DNA from 3 places in the Microlunatus sp. GCM10028923 genome. Region 2 is predicted to be linked to each of the others. Evidence: riboswitches for the same ligand, from Rfam matches in the RefSeq annotation. Region 2 holds a riboswitch; each other region holds the start of a gene.
What was found. Region 2 has a riboswitch for S-adenosylmethionine ahead of ACFQU4_RS05140 (cysteine dioxygenase). Riboswitches for the same ligand answer to the same signal wherever they lie in the genome.
Positions count from the first base shown of each region.

Region 1: another riboswitch for S-adenosylmethionine. It lies ahead of thrC (threonine synthase); the one in region 2 lies ahead of ACFQU4_RS05140 (cysteine dioxygenase).
Region 3: another riboswitch for S-adenosylmethionine. It lies ahead of ACFQU4_RS33565 (aminotransferase class V-fold PLP-dependent enzyme); the one in region 2 lies ahead of ACFQU4_RS05140 (cysteine dioxygenase).

Region 1 covers NZ_JBHTFF010000003.1:74,364-76,619, reverse strand. Annotated here, with positions in the region: gene ACFQU4_RS07580 (ubiquitin-like small modifier protein 1) at 1-246, opposite strand, end outside; gene thrC (threonine synthase) at 243-1,523, opposite strand; SAM riboswitch class I at 1,537-1,649, opposite strand; gene ACFQU4_RS07570 (hypothetical protein) at 1,748-2,164, shown strand; gene ACFQU4_RS07565 (DUF3263 domain-containing protein) at 2,179-2,256, opposite strand, start outside.
Region 2 covers NZ_JBHTFF010000002.1:209,869-212,124, reverse strand. Annotated here, with positions in the region: gene ACFQU4_RS05150 (glycoside hydrolase domain-containing protein) at 1-410, opposite strand, end outside; gene ACFQU4_RS05145 (hypothetical protein) at 481-807, opposite strand; SAM riboswitch class IV at 921-1,033, shown strand; gene ACFQU4_RS05140 (cysteine dioxygenase) at 1,247-1,729, shown strand; gene ACFQU4_RS05135 (rhodanese-like domain-containing protein) at 1,726-2,187, shown strand; gene ACFQU4_RS05130 (DUF418 domain-containing protein) at 2,138-2,256, opposite strand, start outside.
Region 3 covers NZ_JBHTFF010000019.1:144,330-146,585, reverse strand. Annotated here, with positions in the region: gene ACFQU4_RS33565 (aminotransferase class V-fold PLP-dependent enzyme) at 88-1,452, opposite strand; SAM riboswitch class IV at 1,498-1,600, opposite strand; gene ACFQU4_RS33560 (hypothetical protein) at 1,716-2,256, shown strand, end outside.

The DNA.
Region 1 (2,256 bases), on a different contig from region 2:
GATCTTGGCGTCGTCCTCGACCTTGGCGTCCAGGCCGCCGACGAACCGGACGTCCTCGTCACCGACGTACACGTTGACGAAGCGGCGCAGCTCACCGGCCTCATCGACGATGCGCTCCTTGATCCCGGGGTGGGCCGACTCGAGCGAGTCGAGCACCTCGGCCAGGGTCGCGCCGTCGGCGGTGACCTCCTTGGCCCCGCCGGTGTAGGTCCGGAGGATGGTCGGGATGCGTACCGATGCCGTCATGGACGCTCATCCTTCCAGAAAGCCTCGAACGCCTCATAACGAGGCGGGATGGTGGTCTTCGGGCCGACCTTGTCGGCGACGGCGTCGAGCGTCTTCAGCCCGTCGCCGGAGTTGATCACGACCGTCTCGGCCGCCGGGTCCAGGACACCGTCGGCGATCAGCTTCGCGGTCACGCCGACGGTCACGCCGCCCGCGGTCTCGGCGAAGATCCCCTCGGTCCTGGCCAGCCGCTGGATGTTCGCGACCACGGTCTCGTCGTCGACGTCGGTGATCACGCCACCGGTGCGGCGCACCGTGTCCAGCACGTACGGACCGTCGGCCGGGTTACCGATCGCCAGCGACTTCGCGATCGTGTCCGGCTTCACCGGGCGGACCACGTCATGGCCGGCGCGGTAGGCCTGCGCGATCGGCGAGCAGCCGGTGGCCTGCGCACCGAAGATCTTGTACGGCTTCTCGTCGACCAGCCCGAGCTTGATCAACTCCTGCAGGCCCTTGTCGATCTTGGTCAGCTGCGACCCGGACGCGACCGGGATGACGATCTGGTCCGGGATCCGCCAGCCGAGCTGCTCGGCGATCTCGTACGCCAGCGTCTTCGATCCCTCGGCGTAGTAGGGCCGCACGTTGACGTTCACGAACGCCCAGCCCTCTTCCTCGCCGGCGATCTCGCTGGCCAGCTTGTTCACGTCGTCGTAGGTGCCCTCGATCGCGATCAAGGTCGTGTCGTAGACGGCGGAGGCCAGGATCTTCTGCCGCTCCAGGTTCTCCGGCACCAGCACGACGGACCGGATGCCGGCCCGGGCGGCGGCCGCGGCGACCGCGTTGGCCAGGTTGCCGGTGGACGGGCAGGCCAGCACCTTCAGGCCCAGCTCGCGTGCCGCGGAGAGTGCGACGGCGACTACCCGGTCCTTGAACGAGTGGGTCGGGTTGCCCGAGTCGTCCTTCACCCAGAGCTGCCGCAGACCAAGATCATCGGCGAGGTTGCGCGCATCGACCAGCCGGGTGAACCCGGGGTCGGTGGACCGGAAGGTGGCGATGTCGGCGGGCACCGGCAGCAGCGGCGCGTACCGCCAGATGCTCTTCGGGCCGGCCTCGAGCTGGGCCCGGGTCACGGCCGGGAACTCGTACCCGACCTCGAGCGGGCCGAAGCATTCCACGCAGGCATAGAAGGGGCCCAGCGGCCCGGTGGCGCCGCAGGCCCGGCAGATCAGATGGGTGGCGTTGCCGAAGGCTCCGGGTCGACAGCCGGCGGGAGCTTCGGCGGAAATAGCCGTGGTCACGCGATCACGTCCTTCATCATCTTTCTCGGTCGACTGTCGCCGAGTCGGAAGTGGCACCGTGTCCGTCGGTCGGCCGGTTGCCGGGGAGTCATCGGGCCGAATCCCTCATCCCCATCTAGATGGCTGATTCAGCGTAAGGTCCGGATCGGGCGTTTCCCGAATCCTTTCTCGGATTGCAAGATCAATGCCCATATGCTGGACTCCTCGAGGGAGCGGAGGCCCGGATGGAGCTGCGATTTCACCTGCGCAGGGTCGGCAACGCGATCAACCTGGCCACGCCGTTCGGGCTGCTGGTGGCGCGGATCGGCGGCGCGCGATGGTCCGGCGGGCCGCGCGGGCTGCTCCAGGCCGAGGGCTACCGGCTCGGCTTTCCGTACGCGGAGGCCTTCACGATCGGCAACGTCGTGATCGCGAGGGAGAGCTGGGACGAGCAGCTACGCCGCAATCCGCGACTGCTGGAGCACGAGGAGGCGCACACCTGGCAGTGGTTCTACTGCCTCGGGCTGCCGTTCCTGCTGGCGTACTCGGCCTGTCTGGCCTGGTCGATGCTGCGCACCGGGGATCGCGCGCTCGGCAACTTCTTCGAGCGGCAGGCGGGTCTGGAGAGCGGCGGGTACATCACGCCGCCGGCGACCGACTGACCTTCAGGGAGCGGTCAGGCGTCGATGTTGAGGTCGATGCCGAGCCGGCGGGCCGAGCGCTCGCGCTGGCGGTTGGCCCGGAGCCGGCGCAG
Region 2 (2,256 bases):
TCGTCCGGCGCCGGCCGGCTGGGTGCGTAGACGTACTGCTTGCTGCCGTTCTTGTCGAAGACCGAGTTGTGGTTCAGCGAGGTGAACTTGACGAAGTTGTACGTCAGGTTCGACGCCGCGATCGTGTTCCGGCCGGCGGTCAGCGCGCCGAACGAGACCTTCTTGATCGTGAACTCGCGGTCCCAGCGGACCACCACCTGGCCGGCCTCGAACTCGTTCCGGGCCGAGTCCAGGGCGAGCGCCGAGGCGCCGCCGGTGTCGTCCGGCAGCGAATCCGGAAAGACGTGCGTGGACGCGCGCGCTGCCCAGAGCAACGGCTTCGCGGCCGATTGGGCCGCCGGTGCGGTCAGCGCGGTCGCGACACAGGCGACGGCGAGCACCAAGGCGGCGAACAACGGGAACGGCTTCATCGGCTGACTCCCTACAGTCGGTGGAGACCTCATTGTTGGAACCGGCCGAGCACGGCGACAAACAACCCGACTAGACCACTGGCTCCCCCTCCGGCGGCGGGTCGCGATCGGGCCCCGGGTCGATCAGCCGGCGGACGTCTCCGGCGGGCAGCCAGACCCGCTGCCGACGGCGGTCGTGCAGCTCCACCAGGACCACCGGCCGGACCCAGCGGGTGACGTGGCCGCGGACCCACTCCTCCCCGTCGCGCGCCCAGACGACCCGGGCCTCGACCTCGACCCGGGTGTGGTCGCTGAGGTAGCGGGCGGTCTCCCCGGCCGGCCACTCCTCGTTCTCGACCCGCTGTTGCTCCTCCGGAGAGAGCTTCTCCCACCAGAACGAGTCCCTGACGCCTGCCATGGCGTAAGTATCGAACACCTGAGCGATTTTTCCAACCGGGGAGGCGTCCGTGATGTGGGACACAGCGGAACCTGGTTGAATCCGGCGCCGGTCGTCGTGGATCATCGTCCACAGGTCATGAGTGTCAGCGTCAAGCCCCGGCTCGCTGACCGGCAACCCTCGCGGAAGCGGGTGGGGTGCTCCGGGTGAGGACCTGGTCCGGCAGAACGTCGGGCAAGCCACTTCCACGACATGCGGAGGCACGATGATGACGAAGGGAACAGCGGAACCGCTCTGGCGGGATCCCGCGGCGGCGTTCCGCTCCCGGCTCCATGTTGATCTTGCTCGGACGGCGAGTGCCGTCTGTTGTCGAATGCGCTGACCGCGACCTTCGACAACCCCGCCCAGCCCAGTTCACCCGTACGGCGGCCTGAGGCTCGGCCCTGCCCCGAGGATGATCATGTCCGAACTCGATTCCCCGAACCCACACCTGGTCCAGCACGCTCGGATCATCGCGGCGACGCCGCGGCTCTGGCACTCCGCGGTCACGTTCGACCCGGACAGCCGCTTCCGTACCCATCTCCACTCGGCGCCCGACTACGAGGCGTGGCTGCAGACCTGGCTGCCCGGCCAGTCGACCGACTGGCACGACCACGGCGCCGGCAGCGGCGTCATCCTGGTCCTGCAGGGCACGCTGCTGGAGCACCTGGCCTGGGACGATCCGACCCGGCCGGCCCAGATCGATCCCGAGCCGATCACGCACGAGGCCGGTCGGCCGACGGAGTTCGGCCCGTTCCACATCCATCGGCTGGTGAACAGCTCGTCCGATCCGGCGATCAGCCTGCACCTGTATCCGCCGACGCTGGTCGAGGCCAGGCGGTACGCGCGCTACGGCGATCTGCTCGACTCGGTGGACGTACGGCTGGTCGGGGCACCCCGGTGACCCTCTCCGCCGCCGGTACGGTTCTCACCGCGCCACCCGGCCGGATCGCGTCGCGGCTGCCGGCGCTGACCCCGGCCGAGGCCAGGCACGCCTGGGATGCCGGCGCCACCGTGATCGACCTCCGGTCCCCGGCCGAACGGCGGGGCGCCGGCGACCTGCCCGGTGCGTTGCTGCTCGGCGCCGAGCAGGTGGCCGAGCTCGACCTCTCGGACGAGACGACCGTGATCCTGGTCTGCGGCGCCGGCGACCGGTCGAACCGGTTGGCCGAGGTGCTGCACCGGCGCGGACGCGGCAACGTCACCTGGGTCAGCGGCGGCTACCGCGGCTGGCTGGAAGCGATCTGGCGGCAGTGGTCGGAGATGCTGGTCTGCGATCCCGGCACGCCGGCCGGACGCTTCGCGCGCCTGATCACCCACCCGAGCTCCGCGCCGGCTCGGCGACCCGGCGCGGCCGGTTGACCAGCCGGCGGAGCAACCACTCCGCCGGACCGGCCCGGTTCGCGGCCTGCAGGAGGTTGGCCACCAGGG
Region 3 (2,256 bases), on a different contig from region 2:
CAAGCCGCAATTCAGTGCCCTGAGCCTGTCGAAGGGCCGAGCCAGATCGGGCCTTGCCCTTCGACAAGCTCAGGGAACGTTGTGGTTTCAGCCCCTGCAGCCGGTGCCGCCGGTCTCCAGTTCGGGCAGCCAGTCCGGCGCCGGCCGCGGATCCGGTACCGGCTGAATCCGGCCGTCCACCTCGTCGTACGTCCACTCCGGCCCAACCTCGACCAGCCGGTGCAGCCCGGTGATCAGCGCGTCCACGTCCGCGGACGATGAGCCCAGGCCGACGCTGACCCGGATCGCTCCGTCGGCGCAGCCGAGCCGGTTCAGCAGTGGATGGGCGCAGAACTTGCCGTCCCGGACGCCGATCCCGTGCTCGGCCGACAGATAGGCCGCGACCAGGCCGGCGTCGAAACCGTCGACCGTGAACGCGACGATGCCGACGGTGTCGGTGCTGTCGTCGAAGATCCGCAGCAGCCGTGCCCCCGGCACCTCGGTGAGACCGGCCCGCAGCCGGTCGGTCAGCGCCCGCTCGTGCCGGTCCCGACGCAGCCGGCCGAGGCCGGTCAAGGTGCGGCAGGCCGCGGCGAGGGTGACCGCGCCGAGCACGTTCGGGGTGCCGCCCTCGTGCCGGGCCGGGCCGGTGGTCCACTCCGTCTCGTCGGTACGGACCCGGCGGACCGCACCGCCGCCGGCCAGATAGGGCGGCGCCGCATCCAGCCAGTCGGCGCGGCCGACCAGGACCCCGGCACCGAACGGCGCGTAGGTCTTGTGGCCGGAGAAGGCCAGATAGTCGATCCCGCTACCGGCCAGGTCGACGTCGCGGTGCGGCACCAGCTGGGCGCCGTCGACGGCGAGCCGGGTGCCGGTCCGCCGGCACAGTTCGGCGATCCGGTCCAACGGCAGCGTCTCGCCGGTCACGTTGGACGCGCCGGTGATCGCGAGCAGGGCGACCTCGGGCCGGGCGAGTTCGGCGGCCAGCAGGTCGAGCGTCTCCGCCAGGGTCGGCCGGGCGGTGATCACGGTCGCGCCGCGCTGCTGCCAGGGCAACAGGTTCGCGTGGTGCTCGATGTCGAGACAGACCACGTCGAGGTCGGCGGGAACGGCCCGGGCCAGCAGGTTCAGGGCGTCGGTGGTGTTGCGGGTGAAGATCACGTGGTCGTCGGCCCGGGCCCCGGTCGCCGCGGCGATGGTCCGGCGGGCCTGCTCGTACGCGGTGGTACTGGCCGCCGACGCGTAGCCGGCGCCGCGGTGCACGGACGCGTAGTAGGGCAGTGCTCGGCCGAGCTCGTCCAGCACCTCGGACAGCGCCGGCGCGCTGGCCGCGTAGTCGAGGTTGACGTACCGCGTCGTGCTGCCGTCCACCAGCGGGACCTCGAGGTCGGCGCCGCTGACCGTACGCAATGCGGGGATGGACGGCTGCCGCCGCAGGTCGGTGGTGGTACGGGATTCGATGACGACAGACATCGCCGGCTCCTCATGATCATGGGGCCTTGGATCGTTGTCCGCTACGGCCCGCGCTTGCCAGGGGTGGCCGTGTGTTCACCCGGGGCACCCCGCCGCGGAGGAGGGTTGCCGACCAGCAAGCCGGGGCTGAACGCTGGTACTCGTCACACGTACTTCTTGCCGACCATTGCAACCGACCGTGCGACCCGGCGCAACCCGATTGGTCACATTCTGAGAATGCTGTCCGGGTTCTGAGATGGCCTGGGCTCGCTAGGGTGACCGCCATGGATCAGGGCATCTCGGCATTGATCATCGTCTGCGGGTTCGTGATCGGTTTCGTGGGGATCGCTGTCGCCAGCCGGCGCCGCAAACACCGGCTCCGCGCCGAGACCGACGATCTCGGTCGCCGGCTCGGGGCGCGCTGGTTCACCGCGGAACTCGGGCTGCCGTTCGGGCGGGTGGCCGATCCGCTCACCGACACTCCGTACACCGGGACCGGCAAGGCCTTCGACTACGCCTTCGCCGCCGAGTACCGCGGCCGCCGGGTGGTCCTGCTCGAGTACTCGACGCAGACCGTGACCTCGGGGTCGACCAGCCGGACCTCGCACCACTCGATCCAGGTGCTCGGCCCGCGGACCACGCCGATCAAGATCATCTCTCGCGCACTCGCACTGCCGACCGTCCTGTTCGGTGGGCTGACCGAGGCCCCGACCGGGCACGCCCGGTTCGACGAACAGTTCCGGGTGCTGGCCAAGGATCCGGCGACCGTCGCCGGAGCCGTGCCGCCGTCGGTGATCGACTGGCTGCTGGCCCACCCGCAGGGGC